4 regions of the Ensifer sp. B1-9 genome follow, and region 4 is predicted to be linked to each of the others. Evidence: predicted binding sites of a transcription regulator. Region 4 holds the regulator's gene; each other region holds the start of a gene.
What was found. Region 4 encodes PhoB, which activates phosphate uptake and scavenging genes when phosphate is short. Its sites were predicted from a motif close to TGTCATNNANCTGTCAT; they were not measured.
Positions count from the first base shown of each region.

Region 1: a site for PhoB is predicted at 2,508-2,524, ahead of ACQ5BM_RS21550 (LTA synthase family protein). Genes of this name have one in related genera too.
Region 2: a site for PhoB is predicted at 5,203-5,219, ahead of ACQ5BM_RS19985 (alkaline phosphatase D family protein). Genes of this name have one in related genera too.
Region 3: a site for PhoB is predicted at 4,162-4,178, ahead of phnC (phosphonate ABC transporter ATP-binding protein). Genes of this name have one in related genera too.

Region 1 covers NZ_JBCHVG010000011.1:197,806-205,178, forward strand. Annotated here, with positions in the region: gene ACQ5BM_RS21535 (TolB family protein) at 1-232, opposite strand, end outside; gene ACQ5BM_RS21540 (hypothetical protein) at 318-521, opposite strand; gene ACQ5BM_RS21545 (NAD+ synthase) at 596-2,278, opposite strand; gene ACQ5BM_RS21550 (LTA synthase family protein) at 2,547-4,478, shown strand; gene ACQ5BM_RS21555 (DUF1003 domain-containing protein) at 4,597-5,145, shown strand; gene ACQ5BM_RS21560 (TadE/TadG family type IV pilus assembly protein) at 5,433-5,855, shown strand; gene ACQ5BM_RS21565 (pilus assembly protein TadG-related protein) at 5,857-7,373, shown strand, end outside.
Region 2 covers NZ_JBCHVG010000010.1:190,518-197,890, forward strand. Annotated here, with positions in the region: gene ACQ5BM_RS19965 (class I SAM-dependent DNA methyltransferase) at 1-2,374, shown strand, start outside; gene ACQ5BM_RS19970 (hypothetical protein) at 2,491-3,000, opposite strand; gene ACQ5BM_RS19975 (hypothetical protein) at 3,413-3,574, shown strand; gene ACQ5BM_RS19980 (amidase) at 3,710-5,020, opposite strand; gene ACQ5BM_RS19985 (alkaline phosphatase D family protein) at 5,285-6,847, shown strand; gene typA (translational GTPase TypA) at 7,047-7,373, shown strand, end outside.
Region 3 covers NZ_JBCHVG010000006.1:180,692-188,064, reverse strand. Annotated here, with positions in the region: gene ACQ5BM_RS12880 (amino acid ABC transporter permease) at 1-945, opposite strand, end outside; gene ACQ5BM_RS12875 (NAD(P)/FAD-dependent oxidoreductase) at 963-2,243, opposite strand; gene ACQ5BM_RS12870 (transporter substrate-binding domain-containing protein) at 2,315-3,142, opposite strand; gene ACQ5BM_RS12865 (YciI family protein) at 3,604-3,987, shown strand; gene phnC (phosphonate ABC transporter ATP-binding protein) at 4,242-5,084, shown strand; gene phnD (phosphonate ABC transporter substrate-binding protein) at 5,171-6,076, shown strand; gene phnE (phosphonate ABC transporter, permease protein PhnE) at 6,277-7,239, shown strand; gene phnE (phosphonate ABC transporter, permease protein PhnE) at 7,249-7,373, shown strand, end outside.
Region 4 covers NZ_JBCHVG010000007.1:368,038-375,410, forward strand. Annotated here, with positions in the region: gene apaG (Co2+/Mg2+ efflux protein ApaG) at 1-183, shown strand, start outside; gene ACQ5BM_RS15680 (Hsp33 family molecular chaperone) at 286-1,299, opposite strand; gene argF (ornithine carbamoyltransferase) at 1,596-2,513, opposite strand; gene ACQ5BM_RS15690 (aspartate aminotransferase family protein) at 2,617-3,816, opposite strand; gene ACQ5BM_RS15695 (GcrA family cell cycle regulator) at 4,238-4,759, shown strand; gene phoB (phosphate regulon transcriptional regulator PhoB) at 4,828-5,511, opposite strand; gene phoU (phosphate signaling complex protein PhoU) at 5,714-6,427, opposite strand; gene pstB (phosphate ABC transporter ATP-binding protein PstB) at 6,478-7,293, opposite strand; gene pstA (phosphate ABC transporter permease PstA) at 7,307-7,373, opposite strand, start outside.

The DNA.
Region 1 (7,373 bases), on a different contig from region 4:
TGCCGCCATCGGGCGAGATGCCGTGATCGTTGTTGCAGAGCGTAGCAAAGCCGGTGTCGATCTCCGTCGGCTGCGAACCGTCGAAGCCGAGGCGATAAAGGCGGCCATCGCCGTTGATGACGAGGTGCGTGCCATCCCGCGACCAGTTGGGCGCCTCGACCAGCCGATCCGTCTGCCAGACGACGCGTGTTTCGCCGGTAACGATGTCATAGGTTTCGATGGAACTGCGCATACCGTTCTCCCGCCGCGGTGAAGCAGCTGTTTGCGTTTTTCACCCGCTCGCAGCGTCGCCAGAACCTTGGCGCAGACCGGCTGCATCACGATGGATGACGTTGCTCCCGCCAGCTTGAGACGAGGCCCCGGGCCAACAGCAGCAGGATGCAGACGAAGGCAACGTCGACGATGACGGCGCTGCCGGTTGCAAGGCCATGGATGCCGAAGACCGCCGGTGTCGCGAAATAGGCGATCTGTGCCGAAAGCTGCCCGGCAGCGGAAACGTCGCTCAACGACCACAGCCGCATCAACCGGATCTCCTCGTCCGTGAACTCGGGACCGCCGTGCTGCCGTCCCGCCCTTCGCCGAAGGCGCTCACCGTCTATCCCCGGTCGCGGAAGCGGTTGGTGATCGGGTAGCGGCGGTCGCGGCCAAAATTCTTCTTGGTGATCTTGACGCCCGGCGCCGACTGTCGCCGCTTGTATTCGGCAATGTAGAGCAGGTGTTCGACCCGGTGAACCGTCGCTTCGTCATGGCCGCGGGCCACGATCTCGTCGGTACCCATCTCCTTTTCGACCAGGCATTCGAGAATATCGTCGAGCACCGGATAGGGCGGCAGCGAATCCTGGTCCGTCTGGTTGGGGCGAAGCTCTGCCGACGGCGCCTTGTCGATGATATTCTGCGGAATAACGATGCCCGACGGACCCAGCGCGCCCGGCGGAACCGTCGTGTTGCGCCAACTCGACAGCGCATAGACCTGCATCTTGTAGAGGTCCTTGATCGGATTGAAGCCGCCATTCATGTCGCCATAGAGCGTGGCATAGCCGACCGACATTTCCGACTTGTTGCCCGTCGTCACCACCATCGAGCCGAACTTGTTGGAGATCGCCATCAGGATCGTGCCGCGCGTGCGGCTCTGGAGGTTCTCCTCGGTAATGCCGGATTCGGTTCCCTCGAACATGTCGGAGAGTGCGCTCAGGAAGCCTTCGACCGGTTCTGAGATCGGTACGATGTCGTAGCGGCAGCCGAGCGCCGCGGCGCAATCCTTGGCGTCCTTCAGTGATTCCTGCGAGGTGTAGCGATAGGGCAGCATGACGGTGCGCACCCGCTCTTCGCCGAGCGCATCGACCGCCAGTGCGGCGCAGATCGCCGAATCGATGCCGCCGGAAAGACCGAGCACGACATTCTTGAAGCCGTTCTTGTTGACGTAGTCACGGAAGCCGAGCATGCAGGCGCGGTAGTCCGCCTCCTCCCGCTCCGGCAGGCGGGACTTCAGCCCGCTGTCGCAGTGCCAGCCGTTTTCGCCCTTCTTCCACTCGACGATGCTGATCGCCTCTTCGAACTGGCTCATCTGGAAGGCCAGCGACTTGTCGGAATTGAAGGCGAAGCTCGCGCCGTCGAACACCAGTTCGTCCTGGCCGCCGAGCTGGTTGGCATAGATCATCGGCAGGCCGGTCTCGATCACCTGCTTCAGCACCACCTGATGCCGCACGTCCACCTTGTCGCGATAATAGGGCGAGCCGTTCGGCGACAGCAGGATTTCCGCGCCGCTTTCGGCCAGCGTCTCGCAAACGCCGAGATCGCCCCAGATGTCCTCGCAGATCGGAATGCCGATGCGCACGCCGCGGAAATTCACCGGACCCGGCATCTCGCCTTGGTCGAAGACGCGCTTTTCATCGAACTCGCCATAGTTCGGCAGATCGACCTTGTCGCGAACCGCGATGACCTTGCCGTCGTCGAGCACTGCCACCGAATTGTGCCGCCCGATCTTGGTCTGCCGCGGGAAGCCGATGATGACGCCCGGACCGCCGTCGACCGTCTCGGCCGCCAGCTTTTCGACCGCCTGGTAGCAGGCCTTCAGGAAGGCTGGCTTCAATACCAGATCTTCCGGCGGATAGCCGGAGATGAACAGCTCCGTCAGAAGCAGGAGATCGGCGCCCTGGCGCGCTGCATCGGCGCGCGCCTCACGGGCCTTGGCCAGGTTTCCGGCAATGTCACCCACCGTCGGATTGAGCTGGGCGACTGCGATGCGGAGGAGCGAGGGAGCGGTCTTGTGAGCGGTCATGAGCGGGCCTGTCGATCTCTTCTGAGCGATTGCATCTGGCTTTTCGCAGTGTTCTTTAGCGCAATCCGCGGGAAAATACCCACAGGCAATCGCCGCTAGACGAAAAAATCCGAAAAATTCTGTCTTTCCCGGTTCTTATCGGGGGTAGTTGCAGCACCGTCACGCGGCGGAAAGCTGTTCCCAACTCCCGTTAAGAAACCATTCATCCCCTGTTCAAAATGACGAGCGTATGACAGTTACACGACACATTTGTGAATTGGAGAATATATTGGCCAGTATCGATTCCGCGGTCGCGAGAGGCTCGCGCGTCTATGTCGATAGACCCGGCTTCACCGCGCGGCACGCCAAGACGCTCGCGGGCGCCCGCAGCGCATTGTTCTCCCTTTTCTTCGCAGCTGCTCTCGTGTTCGTCGTCGAACTGGTCGTGCGTCAGTCGATGTCCGATACCGTCGCCTATTTCCTCGACCCCATGCGTCCGGCATTGACGACGGTCGGTGCCTTCTTCCTCGTCCTGCTCGCCATCGACGGCATTTTAGGCCGCGAGCACAAGTCGGCCGTGGTGATGGCGCCGCTTGCCATCATACCGGCCGTCATCTGCCAGCAGAAGCAGGTCTTCCTGTCCGACCCGCTCTATCCGACAGATTTCCTGTTCGGCCGCCAGATCATGGAATTGATGCCGGTGCTGGTGAAGGACCGGCCCTGGACCGCCGTCGGCATCGCCGTCGGCCTCGTCGCCGGGGTCATCGCGATCGCGCTCTTGCTGCGTTTTGCCTGGCGGACCTTCCCCAAGCTGACGACGCGCGAGCGCGTGGCTCGGCTCGCCTTCGCGCTGCCGCTGCTCGTCGCCTTCTGGAACATCATGGATTACAACCAGTTCTCCTGGATCCGTGACCGCCTGAAGGTCATCCCCATCATGTGGGACCAGACCGAGAACTATAAGCACAACGGCTTCGCACTCGCCTTTGCCATCAATCTGCCGATGGCCAATGTCAGTGCGCCCGCCGGCTACATGGCCGATGCCATCGATCGCATTCCGGTGAAGCCGCTTCCGGCCGGCACCTCGCACCGCGGCAAGCCCGACGTCATCGTGCTGATGAGCGAGTCCTTCTGGGATCCGACCCGCCTGCCGAACGTCAAGCTCTCGCCCGATCCGATGCCGACGATCCGCGAGATGCAGTCGGGCAATGTCTTCTCGCCGGAATTCGGCGGCATGACCGCCAATGTCGAGTTCGAGGCGCTGACCGGCTTCTCCAACGCCTTCCTGCCCTATGGCAGCATTCCGTACCAGCAGTACATCCGCAACCCGATCCCGTCGCTTGCCACCTTCTTCCGTGGCGAAGGCTACGTCTCGCGCGCCATCCATCCCTTCCAGAGCTGGTTCTGGAACCGCACCGCGGTCTACAAGGCCTTCGGCTTCGACACCTTCAAGTCGGAGGAGAACATGCCGCCGATGAAAAAACGCGGCATCTTCGCCTCGGACGAGTCGCTGACCAACGAGATCATCCGCCAGGCCGATGCGATGGACGATCCATTCTTCTTCTTCGCCGTCACGCTCCAGGGCCATGGTCCCTATGAGGCGAACCGCTACGCGAACAACACCATCAAGATCGAAGGCGACCTACCGGAAAGCGACCGCCAGGTGCTCGCTACCTATGCGCAAGGGATCAAGGAAGCCGACGACAGCCTGAAGAAGCTGATGGACTGGGCGAAGAAGCGCGATCGCGAAACGATCATCGTGCTCTTCGGCGACCATCTGCCGCCGCTGAACACCGTCTATACCAGTACCGGCTTCATGAAGGGCGTCACCGCAGAGCGCAAAGGTTCCAAGGACCAGATGAAGGCGCAGCATGAAACGCCGCTGGTCGTCTGGTCGAACAAGACCGGACCGAAGAAGAACGTCGGCACCATCAGCCCGGCCTTCCTCTCCTACACGATCCTCAAGCAATCCGGCTACGAGCATCCCTACTACACCGGGTTCCTCGGCAAGGTTCATGACCAGTTCCGCGTCGTCGACCGCTACATGCTGATCCGCAAGAACGGCAAGGAAGTCGCCGAGTGGTCGCGTCAGCCGAAGGTGCCCGCCTTGCTGCGCGATTATCGCTTCCTGCAGCACGATATGATGTTCGGAAAACGCTACTCGACGGACCGGTTCTTCAAGTCCCACGCCGAGCTCTTCGCCAGCGCGGCTGAAACCCACTGATCCATGAGAGCCGGACCGGCAGAATCCGGTCCGGCTCTCCGCATTTTTCCGATCCCGCCTGATTTTCCTTGCGGCCCCTGCGCTCTAGATTGGCTTCCGGCCAACATCGGAGATCGCCATGCCGCACTTCAACGAGATATCAAAGCAGCTTTTCGGCAAGCCGCTGAACGAGCTTGGCGAAATCGAACGTCGCATTCTTGCGCACTCCCGCGATCGGCGCACCCTTGCCACCGATTCACATGCCGCCTTTACGGCTGGGCTTTCCTTCGGCGACAGGCTTGCCGACAGCATCGCCCGCGTCGGCGGTTCGTGGAGCTTCATCATCGGCTTCTGCGGCTTCCTCGTCTGTTGGGTCCTCGTGAACTCCGTGCTGCTCATCACCGGTGCGTTCGACCCCTACCCCTACATCTTCCTCAACCTGGTGCTTTCCATGCTTGCCGCGCTACAGGCGCCGGTCATCATGATGTCGCAGAACCGCCAGGCCGAACGCGACCGCTTCGCAGCATCCAAGGACTATGAGGTCAATCTGAAAGCGGAGGTCGAACTGATCGCCCTGCACCACAAGGTCGACGACGTGTTGCTGCGCGAGATTTCGGAACTGCGCGCCGACGTCGCAACCCTCAACCGGCAGCTCGAACAATACCGTTCAGCGCCCGGCCGGGACTGAACGCACCCGACAAGCATGATCCGCCCCCTGGCACGAGGCGAAATACGGCCCGGCGGATCAGTTTCGTTGCCATCCGCCCATCGGCCATCCATCTGCTTCGGGCCGGTAAACCGCGCTAATTTTCATAAACACTAATTCAACTGAAAATACATTTTTTGCAACATTCGCGAAACATGCGCAGATTCAACAACTTATCGGGGTATGAAAAAATTAACGTTTGAGGGGCATCGTACGGGTGCAGGGACATTCGAAAAAATACAGCAACGTGGGTACGCGGAGATGCTGCAATGTCCAACTTCAAGCGCCTTTTAGGCGGCCGAGACGGCGCCGCTGCAATCGAATTTGCAATCATAGCGCCGCTCTTCTTCCTTTGCGTGCTGACCTTGATCGCCTACGGTATTTATCTCAGCACAGCCCATTCCATACAGCAGATCGCCGCCGATGCCGCGCGCACAGCCATCGCTGGACTGTCGGAAAGTGAACGCGAACGCCTCGCGACCGACTATATCCAGCGCACGACCATGGACCAGGCCTTCATCAAATCCTCTCGCATGGTCGTGACCGTCAAGGACGACGCCAACAACACCAACCAGTTCACCGTTCGGATCAAGTACGACGCCGCAGACCTGCCGATTTTTAATCTTTTCACATTCGCGATGCCGAGCAGCCAGATCGAGCGCTTTGCAACCATTCGCGTGGGAGGGGTCTGACATGTCGTGGAATTCAACGCGACTGCGCAGGCTGCTCCGATCACCGGACGCAAATGTGGGCATCTCCGCCGCACTGGTCATGCCGTTGGTCGTCGCCTCCATGGGGCTCGGCATCGACTACGGCTATCTGACCGTGCAGAAACGTGAGATGCAGTCGACGGTCGACCTTGCCGCGATCGCGGCGGCGGCCAACATTGCGTTGGCCGAGAAGGCCGTGCTCAATCATTTCTCCGACAACGGTCTCAACTATGCCGTGGCAACGCCGAGCGGACTGATGACAGTCGACGGCAAGGTGCTGCCGTTGAGCGATGTCGGCTCGGGCAAGGTGGATGGTGTCGCGACGCTGACCCGCGGCCGCTATGTCCCCGACCCCTCACTCGATGCCGGGCAGCGTTTCGTCAAGGACGCGACACCGACCGATGCCGTGCAGGTCCTGCTGGAAAAGAAGGGGGAAATCGTCCTTGCCTCCTTGTTCAGCGCGCCGCCGGATCTCAGCGTCGTCGGCACCGCCGCGAGCTCCAAGATTGCCGCCTTCTCCGTCGGTTCGCGCCTCGCCAGCCTGAACGACGGACTGCTGAATTCGATCCTCGGCCAAATGCTCGGCACGACCATCTCCCTCAAGGTCATGGACTACGAGGCGCTCATCAATGCCGACATCGACGTCCAGCCGTTCCTGAAGATCGTCGCGACAAAGCTCAACCTGACCACGGCCTCCTATGAGGACGTGCTGAAGGCCAATCTGACCATGCCGCAACTGCTCTCCTCGATGCGGCTCGTCCAGGGCCTCTCGGGAACCGTGACGGCGGCACTGAAGAGCATCGAGCTTTCGACCTCAAACAACAAAAAGACCGTGACGCTGGCGCAGATCCTCAACCTCGATCCGAAGAAGAGCCTGCAGATCGATGCCGGTTCCGACTGGGCGATGAAGGTCAGCGCGCTGCAGATCGTCTCCGCGGCGGCAGCGATCGCCAACGGCGAGAAACAGATCGCGCTCAACGCCGTGACCGGGCTTCCGGGCATCGCTTCTGCCAAGGTCAAGCTCGCGATCGGCGAGCCGCCGGTCGAAACGCCCAGCCATCGCCTCGGAACACCGGGCGCGGCCGTCCGCACCGCACAAACCCGCCTCGCCGTCGAAGTCAACGTCGACGGCCTGGCGGCTCTCGCCGGCATCCGCATCAGACTGCCGATCTACGTCGAACTCGCCTATGCCGAGGCAAAGCTTGCCGACATTCGCTGCTACGGCGGCACCCCGGAAAACGCAGCGGTCAGCGTCGATGCGGTGCCGGGCATTGCCGAGATCGCCATCGGCGACGTCGATCCGACGGTGTTGTCGAACTTCTCGTCCGATGCTCGCGTGCAAAGGGCCCGCCTCGTCGATGCCCTCGTCGTCAAGATCGATGCGCTCGCTCATGTCGAGGCACAAAACCTGAAGGCCTCACGCCTGAACTTCAGCCCGTCCGAGATTGCCGCTCGATCGATCAAGAGCGTCTCCACCAAGGATATCCTCACCTCCACGAC
Region 2 (7,373 bases), on a different contig from region 4:
CCGTCGCCGCCTCGGCGCACACTACACGCCACGTGCCTATGTCGAACGCCTTGTGATCGCTACGGTGATCGACCCCTTGCGTGAGGCGTGGGACAATGCTCGCTCCACCGCTGACCGGCAGAGGTCTGAAGGCAAGGGCGAGGCCGCGATCAAGACCGTGCAGGCCTTTCACGACAAGCTGTGCGAGATCCGCGTGCTCGACCCCGCTTGTGGCACCGGCAACTTCCTCTACGTTTCTCTGGAGTTGATGAAGCGGCTGGAAGGGGAGGTTTTGGAGGCGCTGAACGATCTGGGCGGGCAGGAGGCTCTCGCCTATGAAAGCCACACGGTCGATCCGCACCAGTTTCTTGGCATGGAACTCAATCCGCGCGCGGCCGCGATCGCCGAACTGGTGTTGTGGATCGGTCACCTGCAATGGCATTTCCGCAACCGCGGCGTGGCCCCCTCTGAACCGATCTTGAAGGCGTTCCACAATATCCAGAACATGGATGCGCTGCTGGTGTGGGACGGCTACCCGCTGCCTAAGGTGGTGGACGGCAAGGAGACCTATCCAAACGCTCGTAGACCGGAATGGCCCAAGGCGGAATACATTGTCGGCAATCCGCCTTTCGTTGGCGGCAAGGATATCCGCGCCCGTATGGGCTCGGCCTATGCGGAAGCCTTGTGGAAGGCGCACAAGCACATGAACGAAAGCGCCGACTTCGTCATGTATTGGTGGGACCGTTCCGCCGAGATTCTGCTGCGCCCCAAAAGCCCGCTCAAGCGCTTCGGCTTCGTAACTACCAATTCCATCAGCCAGGTCTTCCAGCGTCGGGTGATGGAACCCTACCTGACCGCCAAGAAGCCGCTCTCCATCGTCATGGCGATCCCGGACCACCCATGGACGAAGGTGACCCGCGACAGCGCGGCCGTGCGCATCGCCATGACGGTGGCCCAGGCCGGCAAGCATGACGGTGTGCTGCTGCAGGTGACGGCGGAGGAGGGCGTGGAGACCGACAGCCCGGTGATCCTGTTCGAGGAATTCAGGGGTCAGGTGAATTCGGATTTGACGGTTGGGGTGGATGTGACGAGCGCGGTCGAGCTGAAAGCGAATGCAGCCATCTGCTCACCAGGCATGAAACTGCACGGCTCTGGTTTTATTGTGACGCCGCAGGAAGCCGAATATCTCGGGCTTGGACGTGTGCCTGACCTCGAACGGCATATTCGAATCTATCGCAATGGTCGTGATCTCACCGACCGACCACGCGGCGTGATGGCTATCGATCTGTTCGGGCTGACAGCGGAAGAGGTCCGGGTGCGTTATCCTGCGGTTTATCAACACGTGAAGATTGAAGTGAAGGAGAAAGTCGAGATCGGCGAAAAGGGGAGGAAGAAGTTTGTCGGGCGCGACTGGAACAATCGCGAAACCTATCGCGATAACTGGTGGATTTTCGGCGAACCGCGCCGAGACCTCCGTCCCGCTCTCGCTAACCTCCCTCGCTACATTGCCACCGTCGAAACCGCCAAGCACCGCGTCTTCCAATTCCTTGACGCTGCGATCCTGCCGGATAACATGCTGGTTGCCATCGGCCTGAGTGACGGCTATCCGCTCGGCGTTCTTTCGTCCCGCTTCCATGTGATATGGGCGCTTCGGGCGGGCGGATGGCTCGGCATTGGCAATGACCCGCGCTACTCCAAATCTCGCTGCTTCGATCCCTTCCCATTCCCCGACGCCAGCGAGGCGCAAAAAGCAGCCATCGGCGCCATGGCCGAAGAGCTGGATGCCCATCGCAAGCGGGTGCTGGCCGAGCATAAACACTTGACGTTGACCGGCCTCTACAACGTTCTGGAGCGGCTGAAGGCAGGCGCCAAGCCAGACGATCTCGATGTCAAGGAACGTCAGATCTTCGACGATGGGCTGGTGCTGATCCTGAAGGAACTGCACGAGAAGCTCGACGTCGCTGTGGCAGACGCCTATGGCTGGCCGGTCGACTTGGCCGAAGAGGAGGTGCTCGCCCGCCTCGTCGCGCTCAACAAGGAGCGGGCGAAGGAGGAAATGCGGGGGCTGGTGCGTTGGCTCAGGCCCGATTACCAGATCCCGCGTTTCGGAACGGAGAAGGAGAAGGCGGAGCAACTGGAGGTCGATCTGGGCGAGACGATCATCGTCGCCGGGCCTAAGCCGAACTTTCCCAAGGACGAGCGCGACCAGACTTTTGCGGTGCATCAAGCGCTTATGGAGGCCGATGGACCGCTAGAGCCGGCTATGATCGCGGCGAGCTTCAAGCAAGGGCGAAAATGCCTGCCCGCCATTTCCGCAGTGGTCGTTTCGCTTTACCGATTGGGCCTTGTCTCGACGGCAGACGGCAAAACCTTCTCCTTAAGGCGCGCAGCCTGAGCTATGAAGTTGTCCTGAAGTCGGATTTCTACGAGCGCGACCACCGACACCGCGATTTGCCCGGGCTCGCCTGAAAAAGAGGTGCTACCGGAAATGCCAAACAGCTCCGCGCCAGCTCAATCCGCCGCGTTGTTGCGGAGCCAGGTTTCCAGCGCGGCGATCACCGACAGCCGCAGGCTCGCGCCCTTGGACAGGGCGCGGGTGAGGGACATGTCGTCGCCGGCAAAACCCATCTCGGCCATGATGTCGTTCGCCCGCATTCGGCGGCGGTTCATGACGGTGCGGATTTCGGCGATCGCTTCTGGAAGCAGGTAGCGGCCGCTGGCAATGGCGGAGGGCTGGTGCGCCACGCGTGGCGGATCGACTTCAACCTGCGTTGCGGCCAGTTTCACGGCGTCGTTGCCGCTCAGCCAGTTCAGGAAAGCCTCGCGTTCGGCGGGGCTTGCCTTGGTCCAGGAATTCTTGAGCTTGTCGAGGCGGGTGCGCTCGTCCTTGAGCCCTGCTGCGACGAGCGCCTTGCGCAGTGACGGGATGCGGCCGGAGAGCAGATCCGCATGGATATCAGGGAAATCGAGCTTCAGGCGCTGCATGTCACCGGTTTCGTCGCGCTTGGTTTTCTTCGACATGCTCATTCCCGCGTCGTTCGTCCAGGCCGTTTCAGCGAAACCACATGCCTCGTCTCCGCAACCGCGTGAACTGGCGAAGCAGCGCTTTCGCGTTTCTGGCGCAGTCGCGCGGATGACAATGCCAGGGTGCCTGAGCCGAGGTGATCTCGTCCAAGCCGCCGCCGCGCTCCCACGCTTCTGCGCGACATGCTCTAGCGTGGCCGATCGTCCGGTGCGAGCGAAATAGCCCACTATCCTCTGTCCTTTGCGGACCATTGCCGATAAGAGCCGGGATCGAAGCGGTGCGCGGCGCGATATCCAATCGATATGTTCGCTCGACGCGTTGACGTCATGCATCCAGCTTTACGCAAGTCCCTTCGCCTATCGTCACCTCAATGGCCGGGATGTGACACGGCGAATGAAGGACAATGATATGTCAAACGATATCGAGCATTATCGCGACCCATCCGATTCGATGGTCGCCCTCTATCTCGCCAACAACGACGGCGACGAACTCACCGATGCCTTGGTCGCCGCGCTTGAAGACGCGTTCCGTATTCTGCGCGACGAGATCTCCGGCGAGACGATGCACTGAAGCGGTGCCGCTTATCGCGGCCGCTGGTTGGGTTGCCGCCGTAGCCGCCATGTCCGATGGACGCTGTCCGACGGAAGAATGCTCGTCAGCCCCAGTGCGCAGCTCTTCTCGGTTCGATCGAGATGTCTTGTCGCGTCAGTTTTTCCGCAGCAGCGCCTCCACCGAAAGAGCGGCCGCCAGCACCGCCGCATCCGTTCCTTTCCTGCCGACCAGCATCATGCCGGCCGGGCGCTGGAGGTTCGGCATCGGCAGCGTGATGGCGCTGAGGTCGAACTGGTTGGCGATCTGGCAATTGCGCAGCAACAGATCCTCCACGCGGTTGTATTCCGCCCGGTCCGCTTCGACGCTTGCGATCGGCACGGCGGCGATCGGTGTCGTCGGCAGCGCGATGAGATCGTAGGGCGAAAGCCGCTCGTCCATTGCGGCGGCGAGCCCGCGCCGCGTTTCCAGCAAGGCGGCGATGGCTGCATCGGGTACGGTGAGACGGCGCCGAAGCGGCAGCTTGACCCTGTCGTCGACGGGGGCCGCGGCGTCATTCAGCCAGCCGGCATGGATGCGGCTTGCTTCCAGCCCGGCGATCGAGCCGATTCGCGTCGCTTCGCCGAGCTTCTCCATCAGGTCCTCCAATGTGAAGTCGGCGATTTCCGCGCCGGCCTTGGCCAACCGGCCGAGGCTTGCCGAGAAGGCATCGGCGATTTCGGGCGAGAGGTCTTCGAACAGCCTTCCCCGGGGGATGCCGATGCGAAGGCCTGCAATCGGGCGAGCGACAAGCGGTTTCGGTTGCTCACCGGTCATCACGGCATCAGCCGTCGCGCAATCGGCAACCGTTCGCGCAAGCGGCCCGAGCGAATCGAGGGCGGGCGACAGCGGAAAGGCGCCCTGGAGTGGAATGCGGCTGGCGGTCGGCTTGAAGCCGACGATGCCGTTCAGCGCCGCGGGGATGCGTATGGAGCCGCCAGTGTCGGAACCGATGGCAATGTCGCAAGTGCCTTCGGCTGCCGAAACCCCGGCGCCGGAAGACGAGCCGCCGGGGATGAGGCTCTCGTTTGTGGCGTTGCCGGGCACCGGGTAGTGCGGATTGAGGCCGACCGCGGTGAAGGCGAATTCCGTCATATGGGTCTTGCCGATGATCACAGCGCCGGCGGCGCGCAGTCGCTGAACGACGAGGGCATCTTTCTCTGCCGGGACCGCATTGCGGCGGATGATGGAGCCGGCAAGCGTCGGTTCGCCGGCAACGTCGAAAAGGTCCTTGATCGAAACGATCTTGCCGTCGAGCGGACCAAGGTTCGCGCCGTCCCGTCGGCGGCGGTCGGCGGCATCGGCTTCCGCGCGAGCATTTTCCGCATAGAGGCGCACGAAGGCTTTTTCTTCGCGCCGGCGATCGCTAAGCCGGCTCAGGATCTGTTCCAGGCGGTCGCGGGCGGAAGTGTTGGCGGAGTGAGACACGATGATGACCTGTCGATTTTGGTGTCGCCGCGCGGCAGCATGAGGCGGGATCATTGCCCGGATTCGCATCTGCAGTCAGGCTTTCTTCTTTGATAGCAGCATTGGCGGCGAAAGCCATTGCTCCGATGCCGAACGAGGTGGTCCCCGACCTTCACCGAACTGTCGCCAAATCGTTCAAATAGTTTCATGCGGCTGTTACGTCGCTGACATCGGCATGACCAAAGGTCCGGCACGCGCGGTCGCGCTGCCGAATCGGAGGTCTGTTTGGCCGATATCCTCAAGACGCTTTCCCGGCGTTCTTTCCTGCTTTCCGCCGGTGCCGCGGGCTTCGTCGCCTCATCCGGCCTTGCGACACCCTTCTATGCCAGAGGCTACGGCCGGCCGGAATTCATTCACGGTGTGCAATCGGGTGATGTCGATACCTCCTCCGGCATGATATGGACCCGAGTGGATCGGCCGTCGCGGGTGTCGGTCGAGTATTCGACGACCGAGAGCTTCGCCAATCCGGTTCGGCTCGCCGATCTCACGGCGACGCCCCAAACCGATTGCGCAGTCAAGTGTTCGCTCGACGGGCTGCTGCCGGACCAGGACATCTTCTATCGTTTCACCGCCACGGATCTTTATGATGTCAATCGTGTCTCCGAGCCGGTGATCGGCCGGTTTCGCACCGCCCCCTTGCGCAAGCGCTCGGTCCGGTTTGTCTGGTCCGGCGATACGGCGGGCCAGGGCTGGGGCATCGACGATGTCGGTATGAAGACCTATTCGACCATGCGGCTGCACGAGCCGGATTTCTTCATTCATTCCGGCGATACGATCTATGCCGACAACCCCATCCCCGACGAGATTCCCCTTCGCGATGGCGGCGTCTGGAAGAACCGGGTGGTCACGCATGAGAAGCGCGACGTGGCGCGCACGCTCGAGGAATATCGCGGCCAATGGAAATACAACCTGCTCGACGAGCATGTCCGGCAGTTGAACGCGGTCTGCCCCACCTTCTATCAGTGGGATGACCATGAGGTCCTGAACAACTGGTCGGCCTCGACCGATCTTCGCGACGATCCGCGCTATCCGGAAAAGGACGTCGCCGTCTATGCCGAGCGGGCGGCCCGGGCGTTCCACGAGATGACACCGATCCGCACACCGGCGACGCAGCCCGGCCGCATCTTCCGCAAGGTCGGCTATGGGCCGTTGCTCGACGTGTTCTTCGTCGACCTCAGATCCTATCGCGGCGCCAACCAGGGCGAGGGCGGCGGTGCGCTGTTCGGCTGGCGGCAGGCGGACTGGCTGAAGCGCGAACTTGCCGCCTCGCGCGCGGTCTGGAAGGTGATCGCCTGCGACATGCCGATCGGTCTCGTCGTCTGGGACGATTATGCCAACAGGCGCGGTTCGGACGCGATCGCCAATGGCGACCATGGTGCGCCTCAGGTACGTGAGCGCGAATTCGCCGATCTCCTGCGCTTCATTCGCGACAACGGCATCGACAACCTCGTCTGGCTGACGGCGGACGTGCACTATACCGCCGCGCATCACTACGATCCCGCGCGCGCTGCCTTCAAGGACTTCACGCCTTTCTGGGAGTTTGTGTCGGGTCCGCTGCATTCCGGCACCTATGGGCCGAAGGAACTCGACATGACCTTCGGGCCGGAGGTCCGCTTCATGAAGGCGTCCGGCGGCGGCATCGACAGCAACCTGCCGCCGCCGGCCGGTCTGCAGTTCTTCGGCATCGTCGATATCAACGGTCAGACAGAGCAGATGACGGTCCGTTTGATGGACCGGCAGGATCAGGAACTCTGGCGCGTGACGCTCGATCCGGCCGCGATTGCATGACGAATCTGGTCCAGGCCGGTCGCTTCCCAAACCCTGTTCGCGAGGCCCCCGGCGGGTGCAAACCCATGGCCTACCGGCATTTGAACGCGGCGCTCGTGCGCGCGCCCCCTTTCGCAATCGCAAAAAAACCTGTATGAGCGCGACCATTGAAAAAGCGGCGTGGCCCATCGGGGCTTGCCCTGAACCTCCGAGACGAAAAATGAGCATTCGTAACATCGCGATTATCGCGCACGTCGACCATGGGAAAACGACCCTTGTTGACGAGCTCCTGAAGCAGTCGGGCTCGTTCCGCGAAAACCAGCGCGTTGCCGAACGCGTCATGGACTCCAACGACCTCGAAAAAGAGCGCGGTATCACCATTCTCGCCAAGGCGACTTCGGTCGAATGGAAGGGAACCCGCATCAACATCGTCGACACCCCCGGCCACGCCGACTTCGGCGGTGAAGTCGAGCGCATCCTGTCGATGGTGGACGGCGCCATCGTTCTCGTCGACGCTTCTGAAGGCCCGATGCCGCAGACGAAGTTC
Region 3 (7,373 bases), on a different contig from region 4:
GGCTTCGACCCGCGACTGCAGGAATTCGAGACCGATCGAGAGGATCCAGTAGATCATCGAGGCGGTGATCAGCATCTCGATGTGGCGGAACTCGGTCTGGCCCTGGGTGCGGGCGAGATACATGATCTCCCAGACGCCGACGACCGAGACGAGCGAGGAGTCCTTCAGCATGGCGATGAACTGGTTGCCGGTCGGCGGGATGATGACCCGCATCGCCTGCGGCATGATCACCAGCGCCATCGTCTGGCTCGGGCTGAGGCCAAGCGCGGTTGCACCTTCCGTCTGGCCGCGCGGAATGCTCTCGATGCCGGCGCGGAAGATCTCGGTCATATAGGCGCCGTAGCAGAGCGACAGCGCCAGGATGCCGGCCGGCACCGCACCGATGACGTAGCCGACCTGCGGCAGGCCGAGATAGATGATGTAGATCTGCATCAACAACGGCAGGCCGCGGAACAGCGAGGTGTAGAAGGTGGCCAGCCCGTAGACGACGCCATTCTTCGACAGTTTCGCAATGGCGCCGACGAGCGCAATCAGCGTGGCGATCGCGATCGAGAGCACCGAGATGTAGAGCGTCGTGACGACGCCTTGCGAGACCAGGTAGCCGATCTTCTTGGCGATGAAGGCGAAGGACAGATCAAACGAATAGAAGAACAGCATCAACAGCACGAAGAGCTCGACCCAGACGCCGATCACCTGGCCGCGGCGCGGCAATTGCCGCAAGGCCTTCCAGTTCGCCGCCGCAATCAGGGCGACCATCACGGCGCTCATCAGCCGGCCGAGCGCCGGGTTGGCTTCCAGCCAGCCCGCCGACGTCGGCAGCAGATGGCCGATCCAGGCGGGGCTGATGCCGAGCCCGTAGATCGCCAGCGTGACGAGCGCCAGCAGCAGAACCAGGCCGGACCGTCGCGCGACATCCGGATAAGTCAGTATCAGACGACCAATCATCTCAAAATCTCCGGCGTTCAGGCCGCGCGCTCGCGCCACCAGTCCTGTGCCTGCAGTTTCCAATAGGTGAGTTGCGCCACCGCCAGCCCGGCATAACCGCCGGCCCAGACCAGACCGAACGGCCGGAAAAGCTTGTAGCGGTCGGACTGGCCGAGAATGCCTTCGGCCACCAGCTTGCCGCCGATCGCCGTCGTGTTGAGCCCGTGGCCGCCAAAGGCGGTGCAATGCCAGACCCCCGGCCGCATCTCGCCGATCTGGGGCATCAGGTGGCGGGCATAGGACATCAGCCCCGACCAGGCGAGTTCGGTCTTGAGCTCTTTCAGCTGCGGATAGGTGCCGGTCATCTCGCGGCGCAATTCGGCGGCCAGCGCCGCCGGCGACGCCGCCCGCGTGGTGATCCGTCCGCCCCAGAGCAGCCGCTTGCCGCCATCCACCAGCCGGTAATAGTCGCCGGCGCGGCGGTTGTCGCCGATCGCGTCGCTGGTGGCGATGGCCGAGCGGATCAGATCCGGCGCCGCCTCGCTCAGCATCACGTAAGTTGCGATCGGCAGGAAGGCGCGCTTCAGCCGGCCGTTGAGCGGTCCGGTGTAGCCACCGGTGGTGAAGACGACCTGGCGTGCCCTGACGCGACCACGGGCTGTCGACACCGTCTTTTCGGCACCGTCGAGCAGGCTTGCCGTTGCCGCCGAGCCCTCGTAGATCCGCCCGCCCAGCCGCTCGATCTCGTCGGCCACCGCCCGAAGGTAGTTCAGCGGATGCATGTGGAAGGAGCGGCTGTCGCGCAAGGCGTGAAAATAGCGTTTCGACTTCAATACGGAGCGGACACGCTCGGTGTCGAAATACTCCAGTTCGTATCCGTAGTTTTGGCGCATCGCATCGGCATGTGCCTTCAAGCTGCCGCCGTCGTCATAGCGTAGCACGCTGGTGATGCCGGGCTGCGCGTGCGCGCTCTCGATCTTCAGTGCCGCAATCGTTTCGCGAACGAAATCTACGCCTTCGATCGACAGCCGATGGATCTGCCGTGCACCTTCGGTACCGGCCATTCGCGCGATATTCTCGCCACCGGTCGCAAACCCCGGGCTGACAAAGCCGCCATTTCGACCGGAAGCCCCGAAGCCGACACTTTCGGCTTCGAGCACGACGACCGATTGCCCGGCGCGTGCAAGCTGAAGCGCCGTTGTCAGACCAGCGAGCCCGCCGCCGACGACGACCGTGTCACATTCGATGGTTTCCGAAAGGACTGGTCTGACCTTCCGGTCGACCATCGTCTTTTTGTAATAGGTATCCGGATAGGACATATTCTCTCGCCCCGCAGACAGCGATTAAGGGTTGCGGGCGGCATGGCTGCCGCCTCGCAGACTTGTCGAGGTCAATCGGCGCTGTAGTCCTTGCCGTACCACTTGGTGGTAAAGCTCGCGAGCGTGCCGTCCTTCTTCATCTCCGCAATGACGTCGCCGATCTTTTTCGTCCACTCCGGATCGGTCTTTTCCGCAATCACGACGAGCGGCTCCTTGAACGCGTATTCGCCTTCAAGCACCTTGAGCGGATAACCGTTCTTGATGGCGTTGAGCGCCGTCTGTTCCGGCGCGATGACGGCATCGAGGCGCACGCCATTACCGAGGCGCAGGTCGTCGAAGGGAAGCATGGAGTCGGCGAAGGTGCGGATCTCGCCCGGTTCCAGCTTGTATTCGATCGGCGGCAGCCCCGGAGCATCGATTTCCAACTGCCGGCGAATGAAATCTTCCGATGTCGTGGCGGTTTCAACGCCGACGACCTTGCCGTTCAGGTCGGCGACCGACTTCGCCTCGCTGTCCTTGTGAATGACGTAGACATAGGGGCTGTAGTAATAGATGCCGGCAAAATCGATGACCTGGGCGCGCGCCTTGGTCGGGGTCACCGAGCCGACGCCGACGTCATAACGTCCCTGCCAGCGGCCGCCGGTCAACGTGGCCCAGTCCGGCGTCTCGAAGCTGACCTCGACGCCGAGGCGCTTGCCGATCTCGCGGGAGACGTCAATGTCGAAGCCGACCAGCTGGTTGCTGTCGTCGAGATAGCTCTGCGGCGGCCACCCGCTGTTGGTGGCAACCACCATGGCCTTCTTGCTCATCACCCGGTCGAGCGTCTCGCCGGCCTGTGCGGCGGTGGCAAGTGCCAGCGCGGCAGCACCGACGGCGAGCTTTAGAACCAGTTTCCTCACGCGATCCTCCTGTTTGAACGTCAGCAATGGGTTCCCGTTTATGTAAGATGTCTGACAACATAAATTAGAAAGATCGATAAAGATGAGTCAAGGGTCGAAGCACGCACACTCCATGAAACGAAGTGATGGGACCATGCGTCCGCGTGATGAATGCGCCAACGAAGCGCGTTCCAGCACAGAAGCGCAATCATTCCGGCAACATGTGCTGGTACTCGGCCGTCTGCGACTTCGGACACGGACGCGCAGCCGCAGTTCGAAGCACTCGCGCGGTCTGGTCTGGTCTGGTGGGCGCGGCAAGCCGCGACACGCGGCGAACTCAAGCTAGCTCCCCGGATCGCGGCGCAAGCCTGCCGTTGGGCCGCAGCGTCCCTGCGGCGATTTCGAGCAATCGCAAAGCCATCGCCGAGCCGATTGAAGCCTTCGGCGAAACCTGACAGGAATACGTCCGGGAGGACGGTCCGATGTATTACGCGATCTTGGCTTATCATACGGCAGGCGTGGTCGAATCGTGGAGCAAGGAGGAGGACGCGGCCTTGATGTCCGACCTGCTCCAGGTTCACGATAGCTTCGTTCAACAGAAATCCTTTGGCCCGGCAGCGCGGCTCGGCCCCGTGGAAGGCGCGGTGACGCTGAGGGGCAAGGGCGAAGGTATCGTCACCGACGGCCCCTTCGCCGAAACCAAGGAGCAGCTTCTGGGCCTTTACGTCGTGGACTTCCCGTCACTCGAGGCAGCCATCGCGGCAGCACGCGAGTTGCGACGCAGCAATCCGACGGCGATCTACGAGATCCGGCCGATTGCGCTCTATATACCCGGGACGACCTTGGAACCTGGCCCAAAAAGCTAGGATCAAGCAGCGATATTGCACCATGACCGGATCGGGCGGCCGCCCTCGATCCGCTCCAAATCAACCTGGCAATCCCGTCGGAGGTGACCGATCGCGCACCTGCCGGCGCGATGCCGTTCACATTTGATTAACCCAGCCGCGCGGGTGTGAACTGTAACAGAACTTACAACAAACTGACATTTCGCTTTCATGAAGCGCCGATATGGCAGGTGTCATACCGATGACCGGTCTCCCCGAAAGAGGACCTGCTAGCAATGTTTCAGTTGAAGAGTGTAACCCGCCAATTCGGCAAGAAGACAGCCGTGAGTTCGGTTACCTTCGACATCCCGCAAGGGCAGATGGTCGGCGTGATCGGCCGTTCGGGTGCCGGCAAGTCGACGCTGCTGCGCATGATTAATCGTCTTGTCGATTTGTCCTCGGGCTCGATCGTCTATGACGGTACCGAGGTCTCGTCGCTACGCGGTGCTGCCCTTCGCAACTGGCAGCGCGACTGCGCGATGATCTTCCAGCAGTTCAACCTGGTGCCGCGCCTCGACGTGCTCACCAACGTTCTGCTCGGCCGCCTCAATCACCGCTCGACGGTCTTGAGCATCCTTAACATGTTCACCCGCGAAGAACGCATCATGGCGATCGGCGCGCTCGAGCGCCTTGGGATCGAGCAGACCGCGCTTCAGCCCGCAGGCACGCTTTCCGGCGGCCAGCAGCAGCGCGTCGCAATCGCCCGTGCTCTGATGCAGCAGCCGAAGGTGCTGCTCGCCGACGAGCCGATCGCCTCGCTCGATCCACTCAACGCCAAGATCGTCATGGATGCGCTTCGCGACATCAACGAGCGCGACGGCATCACGGTCATCACCAACCTTCACACACTCGATACCGCGCGCAACTATTGCGAACGCATCATCGGCATGGCGCACGGCCGCGTTGTCTTCGACGGCCAGCCCAAGGATCTGACTGCGGCAGCGGTTGCCGAGATCTATGGCGCCGATACGGGCATCGAGGAATCGATGACCTCCACCAGCATCAACATTCCCGCGGCCGAACCGCAGGAAGAAACGGCATCGGCCGGCCTCAAGCCGCTGGCACTGGCCGGCATCTGACGCCCGCCAGGATCGAAAGCCCGCGTCAAGGGCACCTCTTTGAAACCGAATAGCATCCGGCCGAGCCGGACACACGGGAGAACCTTATGCTGAAGAAAGCTCTTCTGGGCGCCGTCGCGCTCCTCGCCCTCGTCGGCCACGCTCAGGCTGAAGACCTCAAGGAATTCCGCATCGGGATCCTCGGCGGCGAGAACGAAGCCGACCGCCTGCGCAACTTCCAGTGCCTCGTCGACAAGCTGCCGGCCGCCATCGGCGTCGAGAAGGTCTCGCTGTTCCCGGCCGCCGACTATGACGGCGTTATCCAGGGCCTGCTCGGCGGCACGCTCGACTACGCCGAACTCGGCGCTTCCGGCTACGCCAAGATCTACCTCGCCAAGGCTGACGCCGTCGAGCCGATCCTGACAACCGTCCAGACCGACGGTTCGACCGGCTACCACTCGATCATGGTCGCCCGCAAGGATTCCGGCATCACCAAGCTCGAAGACCTGAAGGGCAAGAAGCTCGGCTTCGCCGATCCGGACTCCACCTCGGGTTACCTCGTTCCGCTCGTCACCCTGCCGGAAGCAATCGGCGCGCCGGTCAAGGAATTCTTCGGTGAGACCGGCTTCGGCGGCGGTCACGAAAACCTCGTTCTCGAAGTCGTCAAGGGCACCTTCGATGCCGGCACGACCTTCGGCTCGGGCGTTGGCGAATTCAAGGACGGCTACACCTCCGGCAACCTGCGCAAGATGGTCGACAAAGGCATCCTCGACATGAACGACCTCGTCGAGCTCTGGAAATCGCCGCTGATCCCGAACGGCCCGATCGTTGTCCGCACTTCGATGAACGACGACATGAAGGCAAAGTTCAAGCAGTTCATGATGGACCTGCCGAAGACCGACGCCGCTTGCTTCTCGGCCATCCAGGGCGGTGATTTTACCGGCTATACCGAAGTCAACTCCGACTTCTACAAGCCGATCATCGACGCCCGCAAGGCGACGATCGGCGGCTGATAGACCGCATCTCCCGGGAACGCTGGCCGCCCAAACGGCCAGCGTTTCACTGTTGAAGGGGTGTCCGGCACCTGTCCCGACTGCATGTCTCAGCGCCGCGCCGCTGAGTACGTCCATCGCTTATTCACGCATTTCCTGACGGAAAGCCGCTTCGCACTTTCCAGGAAATGCCAAAGAGGCCGGTGTAAGCCGGAATGATCATGGCAACTTCCCTGCTCCCGCGGCATCTGAGCGACAACGGCGCCGTCATCGAGCGCCATTGGCAGGAACTCAGTTCCCGCCGCCGTCTCTATTCCTGGCTCGGCTTCGGCCTTCTCTTCCTGACGCTCTCGGGCTCGCTCTGGTTCGCCAACGATTCCAACGCCGGCAAGTTCTTCGATCGCCTGCCGCATTTCTTCGACTTCGTCGGCGATCTCGCACCGCGCGACGGCCTGGAAATATTCCGCGCCATGTTCGACCTGCCCTCGCCCTATGACGACGGCAGCTTCAAGTACAACTACCCCGAAGGCCGGCTGTACCTGACCGACAGTTTCTACATCCCCGAATATGTCCACAAGATGCTGGAGACCGTGAACATCGCGATCTTCTCGACCGTCATCGGCACGGCGCTCGGCTTCGTGCTCTGCTTCCTTGCCGCACGCAACCTGATGCCCAATCCGTGGATACGCGGCGCGGTTCGCCGCTTCATGGAGATCCTGCGCGCCTTTCCGGAGGTGGTGATTGCCGGCTTCTTCCTGGCGATCCTCTCGCTCGGGCCCATTCCCGCGATCGCCGCGGTCTCGATCCACACGATCGGCGCGCTCGGCAAGCTTTTTTACGAAGTGGTCGAAAACGCCGACATGAAACCGGACGAGGGCCTGCGGGCTGCCGGCGGCAACTGGATCGAGCGCGTCTGGTTCGGCATGGTGCCGCAGGTGCTGCCCAACTTCACCAGCTATTTCCTGTTGCGGCTTGAAATCAACGTGCGCGCCTCGACCATCATCGGCGCCGTTGGTGGCGGTGGCATCGGTGAGCTTTTGCGCCTTTCGATCGGCCAGGGCCACCAGGCCAAGACGCTGGCGATCGTCATCTTGCTGTTCGCGACCATTTTCGCCGTCGACCAGTTTTCCGCTTGGCTTCGCCGCCGCCTTGTCGGCGAGCAAGCATTCCAGCTTGCCCAATAGGTGCGCGCCATGACCACGACCACACGACTGAGCCCGATGGAGATGGACGCGATCGCGACCCGCCATCCCGAGCTGCTGAAATCCTCCACCACCAAGCGGGTACGCACGGTAGCGATCGCCGGCGGCGTCATCGT
Region 4 (7,373 bases):
GGCGAGCAGCCGCTGCTCAATCCCGGCGATACCTACGAATATTCGTCGGGCTGCCCGCTGGACACGCCATCGGGCGTGATGTTCGGCCACTACAGCATGGAATCAGAAGGCGGAGAGACCTTCAACGTGGCCATCCCCGCCTTCTCGCTCGATTCACCCGGGCTCGTGCGCACCCTGAACTAAAACATGTCGCGCAAAAGTGTGCAGCGGCTTTGCGATAACGACATGCAAAATATCAAGGGCTTAAAGCGCAAGGAGCGAATCTGAAAGATCGCGACGCGCGCTTTAGTTTGTCCGGAGCGAGGCCCGCTCCTGCGGACGCACTTCGCTGGCTTCGAAACGATAGGTCGTCGAGCAGAATTCGCAGGTGACCTTCACGACGCCATCCTCGATGGTGCTTTCGAGATCATCCGCTTCCAGATTGGCGAGCACCGAACGGAGCTTCTCGCGCGAGCAACTGCAACGGTCATAGACCGCCTGCGGCTCATAGACGCGCACACCGCGCTCGTGGAACAGCCTGTAGAGCAAGCGTTCGGTTCCGACCGTCGGGTCCGTCAGCTCGTCGGTGTCGATCGTCTCGACCATCACCTTGGCTTCCGCCCAGTGATCGTCATCCTCGACGACGCTTTCGCCGTTGTCGCCATCGCCGCCGGAGAGATCAGGCTGGCGCATGCGCTCAGGCGCTTCCGGCAGAAACTGCGCGACCATGCCGCCGGCGCGCCAGCGATGGCGCGGCTTGCCGTTCTCATCACGGTCGAGCAGCTCGGCGACGCCGAGCCTGACCTTGGTCGGGATCTGCTCCGATTGGCGGAAGTAGACGCCGGCGATTTCTTCCAAGGTGGCGCCGTCAAGTGCGACGATGCCCTGGTAGCGCTGGGTATGGGCGCCCTGGTCGATGGTAAAGGCGAGCACGCCCTTGCCGAGCAGTTCATGCGACAGGGTGCGACCGTCCTTTTCGGCGGCGGCCAGCGCATCCGCATCGTAGCGGGCATAGGCGCGCACGCGGTCCGGCGTCGAGAAATCGGCGACGACGAGATCGACCGGGCCGTCCCCTTGCGTCTGGACGATCAGCTTGCCTTCGAACTTCAGCGAGGTGCCGAGAAGCACCGTCAACACGATGGTTTCGGCAACGAGCCGCGCCACCGGAAGCGGATAGTTGTGGCGCTCCAGAATTGCGTCCAGCATCGGGCCGAGCTGCACGGCGCGGCCGCGCACATCGAGGCCTTCCACCTGGAAAGGCACGACGTGATCGTCACCGGCAAAGTCGAATTCACCAAGCCCTGGTGTCATGTCAGTCATGTCTTGCTCCTTGCATCAGCCAACTGCGTTGCGCCCGGGACATTCCTATCCTCCCGGCGCAACGTGCCCGCTGTCTCAATTGATCCCGCAATGAACGGATAGTCCATCGGGTATGTGCCGTTCGCCAACGCGCCGCGCACAACCCGTTGCAGTCGGCGCTTCACCGTTGTCAGGAGCGCCCCACATGCCGCCTAGATCGTGTCGCGCGGCGGTGATGTCAATAGCCCGCCCTCGCGCAGCAGCTACCGAAGGGCTGCGCCAGCGCGCACCACGCCGCATTCGTGCCGGCAAGGCGCTTAGACGAGCCCCATGCACCAGGCGATGATCGACTTCTGCGCATGCAGGCGGTTTTCGGCCTCGTCGAAGACGACCGACTGCGGACCGTCGATCACCTCGTCGGTCACTTCCTCGCCGCGATGCGCCGGCAGGCAATGCATGAAAAGCGCATCGGAGGCCGCGTGCTTCATCAGCGCTTCATTGACCTGAAACGGCTGGAACACGTTGTGTCCGCGGGCACGATGCTCCTGGTTCATCGACACCCAGGTGTCGGTGACGACGCAATTGGCGTTGGCTACGGCCTGCTCGGCTTCGTGACACAGCAGGATCTCGCCGCCGTTGTTGCGGGCCCAGTTCAGGATCTTGTCCTGCGGCTCGGAGCCCAGCGGCACAGCCATGTTCATGCGATAGCCGAAACGGGCGGAGCCTTCGATCAGCGAGTGCAGGACATTGTTGCCGTCGCCGGTCCAGGCGATCGTCTTGCCCTTCACCGGTCCGCGATGCTCTTCGAAGGTCATGATGTCGGCCATGATCTGGCAGGGATGGGTATCGTCGGTGAGACCGTTGATGACGGGTACCGTCGCATGCTCCGCCAATTCCAGCAGGCGGCGGTGGTCGGTGGTGCGGATCATGATCGCGTCGACGTAGCGCGACAGGACCTTGGCCGTATCGCCGATGGTCTCGGCGCGACCGAGCTGCATCTCCGTGCCTGACAGGAACAGGGTTTCGCCGCCGAGCTGACGCATGCCGACGTCGAAGGACACGCGTGTGCGGGTGGACGGCTTTTCGAAGATCATCGCCAGCATCTTGCCGGCGAGCGGCTTCTCGGCGGTTCCGGCCTTGGTTGCCGCCTTTCGGACGCGGGCGTCGTCGATGATCGTCCGGAGATCGGCGGCCGTCACGGCCGAAAGATCGAGAAAATGTCTGGTGCCTGCCATCGTACTCGGTTCCTGTCTGAAAAATCGACCCCTGGTGCGCCCGCATTCCGCGTGAACGCACGAAGGGCATTCTAACACCCTGTGTCGGCGTCGGTCCTATCCGTTAAGCAGCGGCGTTGCCGCCGGCCTTCCGCACCGCTTCGGCAGCGCGCTCGATGCGCGCGAGGCCCTCGCGTGCTTCCTCCGCCGTCACCGTCAGCGGCGGCAGCAAACGCAGCACATTGTCGCCGGCCGGCACGGCCAGGAGCTTCTCGGCGCGGATTTCCTTCAAGAGATCGGCCGAAGGGCCTTTTACCTTGATGCCCAGCATCAGGCCGTCGCCGCGGATGTCCTCGATGACATCCGGGTAGCGGTCTTTCAGCGAGGCAAGTCCCTGGCGGAAGACGAGCGCGACATCGCGCACATGGGCGAGGAAGCCGTCAGCGAGGATGACGTCGAGCACGGCGTTGCCGACGGCCATCGCCAGCGGGTTGCCGCCATAGGTGGAGCCATGCGTGCCCGCCACCATGCCGGCCGCCGCCTCTTCCGTCGCCAGGCAAGCGCCGAGCGGAAAGCCGCCGCCGATGCCCTTGGCAACGGCCATGATATCCGGGCGGATGCCCGCCCATTCATGGGCGAAGAGCTTGCCGGTACGGCCGACGCCGGTCTGGACCTCGTCGAGGATCAGGAGCAGGCCGAACTCGTCGCAGAGCGCGCGCAGTTCCTGCAGGAATTCCTTCGTCGCCGGGCGAATGCCGCCCTCGCCCTGGATCGGCTCGATCAGGATCGCGGCGGTCTCTTCGGTGATCGCATTCTTGACGGCAGCGAGGTCGCCGAACGGAACCTGGTAGAAGCCCGGGGCCTTTGGTCCGAAACCTTCGATGTACTTCTGCTGGCCCCCGGCGGCGATCGTCGCGATCGTGCGGCCGTGGAAGGCGCCCTCGAAGGTGATGACGTGAAACTTCTCCGGCTGGCCCTTGGCGAAGTGATAGCGCCGCGCCGTCTTGATCGCGCATTCCAGCGCTTCCGCACCGGAATTGGTAAAGAAGACCCGATCGGCGAAAGTGACGGCAGCCAGGCGGCGGCCAAGGCTTTCCTGCCCCGGAACTTCGTAAAGGTTGGAAAGGTGCCAGACCTTCTCGGCCTGCGCCTTCAGCGCCTCGACGAGATGCGGATGCGCGTGGCCGAGCGAGTTCACGGCAACGCCGGCGGCGAAATCGAGGTAACGCGAGCCGTCTTCGGCGATCAACCAGACGCCCTCTCCTCGCTCGAAACGCAACGGCGCGCGCATGTAGGTATCGTAAAGCGGCGTGGTTGCAGTCATGCGAGGCTCTCCTTCACTCCAATCGGCATCGGTACCGCAGCTTCATGCGGCCCGATAAAAATCAAAAATGCCGCCTTTCGGCGGCGCAGGCACTATTCCCATTTCGCACCGCAATGTCAACAAAACCAAGCCTTGCAGCGCGATGGCGAGACCCGTTTCCCTGCGACGAAAAAATCGGCCGGAAGGGCTTGCAAAAATGCAACGCTGATCGAGCAAGTTGGGGAAAACTACGAATTCGATTCGGCGTGATTCCCCGGACTCTTGCCACGGAGTCCAGCGGTCAGTACGTTAACATTCAATTACTAGACGCGTGCGGCGGACCTAGTCACCAAAAGAGTTATCGCGTTTGCAACCTCGGGGTTCAGCCGGGGTGCGGTGAGGGATTCTGCCATCCCCAACGCTGAGAACGGAGAGTGCAGAGATGAACTGGACTGACGAGCGGGTGGAGAAACTGAAGAAGCTTTGGTCCGAGGGCCTGAGCGCAAGCCAGATCGCGGCGCAGCTCGGCGGCGTCAGCCGTAACGCTGTCATCGGCAAGGTTCACCGCCTGAGCCTTCCCGGACGCGCCAAGGCTGGCGGCAGCGCCACGGCGGCGGCCCGCCCGAAGCGGCCGACCTCGGCCCCGCGTGCTCCGAACTACGCCTCGCGCGTTTCGACCCGCACCGTTGCCCGTCCGTCCGGCGCCACCGTTCTCAAGGAAGAGATCGAAGTCGATCTCGTGGCCGAGCAGAATTTCAGCATCAGCACGGACGTGGTCGTGCCGATGTCGCGCCGCCTTGAGCTGACCCAGCTCACCGAACGCACCTGCAAGTGGCCGATCGGCGATCCGCTGAAGGAAGAATTCCACTTCTGCGGCAATGACTCGCCGGAGTCCTCGCCCTATTGCAATTTCCATGCACGGCTTGCCTACCAGCCGTCGGCCGAACGTCGGCGGATGCGCTGAGGCTCCGCACCGGAACAAAAGAAAAGGGGCTGAGCGGCCCCTTTTTTATTGCCTGCTGTTGGTCCCTCTCAGCTTTCGAGCGAGTAGCCGGCGCCGCGGACCGTGCGAATGACGTCCGGCATGGTCGAGAAGTTCAACGCCTTGCGCAGGCGGCCGACATGCACGTCGACGGTCCTTTCGTCGACATAGATGTCGTGACCCCAGACGCCATCCAGCAACTGCGAGCGCGAGAAGACCCGGCCCGGAGAGGACATCAGGAACTCGAGCAGTCGGAATTCCGTCGGTCCCAGGCGAACCTCGCGGCTGCGGCGATGGACGCGATGGGTTTCCCTGTCGAGCTCGATGTCGCCGCAGCGCAGCAGCGTCGAGAGCACTTCAGGCTTCGCCCGGCGAAGCATCGCCTTGACGCGAGCCATCAGTTCCGGCGTCGAGAAGGGTTTGACCACATAGTCGTCTGCGCCGGTCGCGAGACCGCGAACGCGCTCGCTTTCCTCGCCGCGCGCCGTCAGCATGATGATCGGCAGCCGCTCCGTCTCCGGGCGCTGGCGCAGCCGACGGCAAAGCTCGATGCCGGAGACGCCGGGCAGCATCCAGTCGAGGATCAGCAGGTCGGGCAGGCGTTCCTGGAGCCGGATCTCCGCCTCGTCACCCCTGAGGATCGTATCGACGTCGAAGCCTTCCGCTTCCAGATTGTAACGCAGCAGGACGCTCAGCGCCTCTTCGTCTTCGACCACGGCGATTTTTGGCAACATCAGGTAACGTCTCCTTACCGCGAGCGCCGTGCGGCTCCAGTGGCCGGGCCGGCGCTCAGACACTCTAAATCTGGAGCATTTCCGCGTTTTTCAAAGGCGGTGCGAAAGCCGCATGCTTCAGATACAGGAATTCGGGGCCGCGACCGGAGCCGCGACCAGGTGATATTCAGGGGGCATGCATTGCGAACGGCGCGTCTAACGCTCAGTCGTTGACCGAGCCCAACGTCGACGTATTGTCATCCTTCGGACGCTCGCCTTCCGGCTGGGCACCCGTTGCCATGTAATAGATCGTCTCGGCGATATTGGTCGCGTGGTCGCCGATGCGCTCGATGTTCTTGGCACAGAACAGAAGATGCGTGCAGGGCGTGATGTTGCGCGGGTCTTCCATCATGTAGGTCAGCAGCTCGCGGAACAGCGAGGTGTAGATCGCATCGATCTCCTCGTCCCGCTCGCGAATGCTGTTGGCCTTTTCCGGCGAACGCGAGGCATAGACGTCGAGTACTTCCTTGAGCTGCACCAGGGCGAGCTCGGCGAGGTGCTCGAGACCGCGGGCAAGCTTGCGCGGGATGCCGGAACCGGCGACCGCGATCACGCGCTTGGCGGTGTTCTTGCCGAGGTCGCCGACACGCTCCAGGTCGGAGGCGATGCGGATCGACCCCATGATCTCGCGAAGGTCGGCGGCGACCGGCTGGCGCTTGGCGATCGTGACGATCGCCTTCTCGCCGATCTGGCGCTCGGCATCGTCGAGAATGGTGTCGTCCGAGATCACCTTCTGCGCCAGAGCCAGGTCGGAATTGACCAGGGCGCGAACGGATTCAGCGACCATCTGCTCGGCGAGACCGCCCATTTCCGAGATGCGGCGCGTCAGGTACTTCAGTTCTTCGTCATAGGCGGACATGATATGCATGGACATGATCGTCGATCCTTGCGGGCGCTTTCCAGTTACTGTTGCAGCCGTCATTGGCCTCAGCCGAAGCGGCCCATGATGTAATCCTGGGTGCGCTGGTCATCCGGATTGGTGAACATCTTGTCGGTGTCGTTCTCCTCGACGAGATTGCCGAGGTGGAACATGGCGGTGCGTTGCGACACGCGGGCTGCCTGCTGCATCGAGTGGGTCACGATGACGATCGTGAAGTTCGTGCGCAGTTCGTGGATGAGCTCCTCGACCTTGGCCGTCGCGATCGGGTCGAGTGCCGAACAGGGCTCGTCCATCAGGATGACTTCCGGGCTGACGGCAACGGCGCGCGCGATGCAAAGGCGCTGCTGCTGGCCACCGGAAAGGCCGGTGCCCGGTTCATGCAGGCGATCCTTCACTTCATTGAACAGGCCGGCCTTCTGCAGGCTGGTTTCGACGATCTCGTCAAAATCCGCCTTGGTGCGGGCAAGCCCGTGGATGCGTGGACCGTAGGCGACGTTGTCGTAGATCGACTTCGGGAACGGGTTCGGTTTCTGGAAGACCATGCCGACGCGGGCGCGCAGCTCGACCACATCGATGGTCGGATCGTAGATGTCGTCCTCATCGAGCGTGATCTTGCCGGTGACGCGGCAGTTCTCGATGGTGTCGTTCATACGGTTCAGCGTGCGCAGGAAGGTCGACTTGCCGCAACCGGACGGGCCGATCAGAGCCGTTACCGTATTCTCGCGGATGTTGAGGTTGACGTCGAAAAGCGCCCGCTTCTCGCCGTAGTAGACCGACACATCCTTGCCGATCATCTTGTAGGGCACAGTGTTCATTTTCTGATCCAAGGCCTTCTCGACTGCTGCTTCTGACATGATGTTCATAGAAATTACCTCACTACCAACGGCGCTCAAAGCGACGTCGCAACAGAATGGCGCCAAGGTTCATGACGACGAGGAAGATG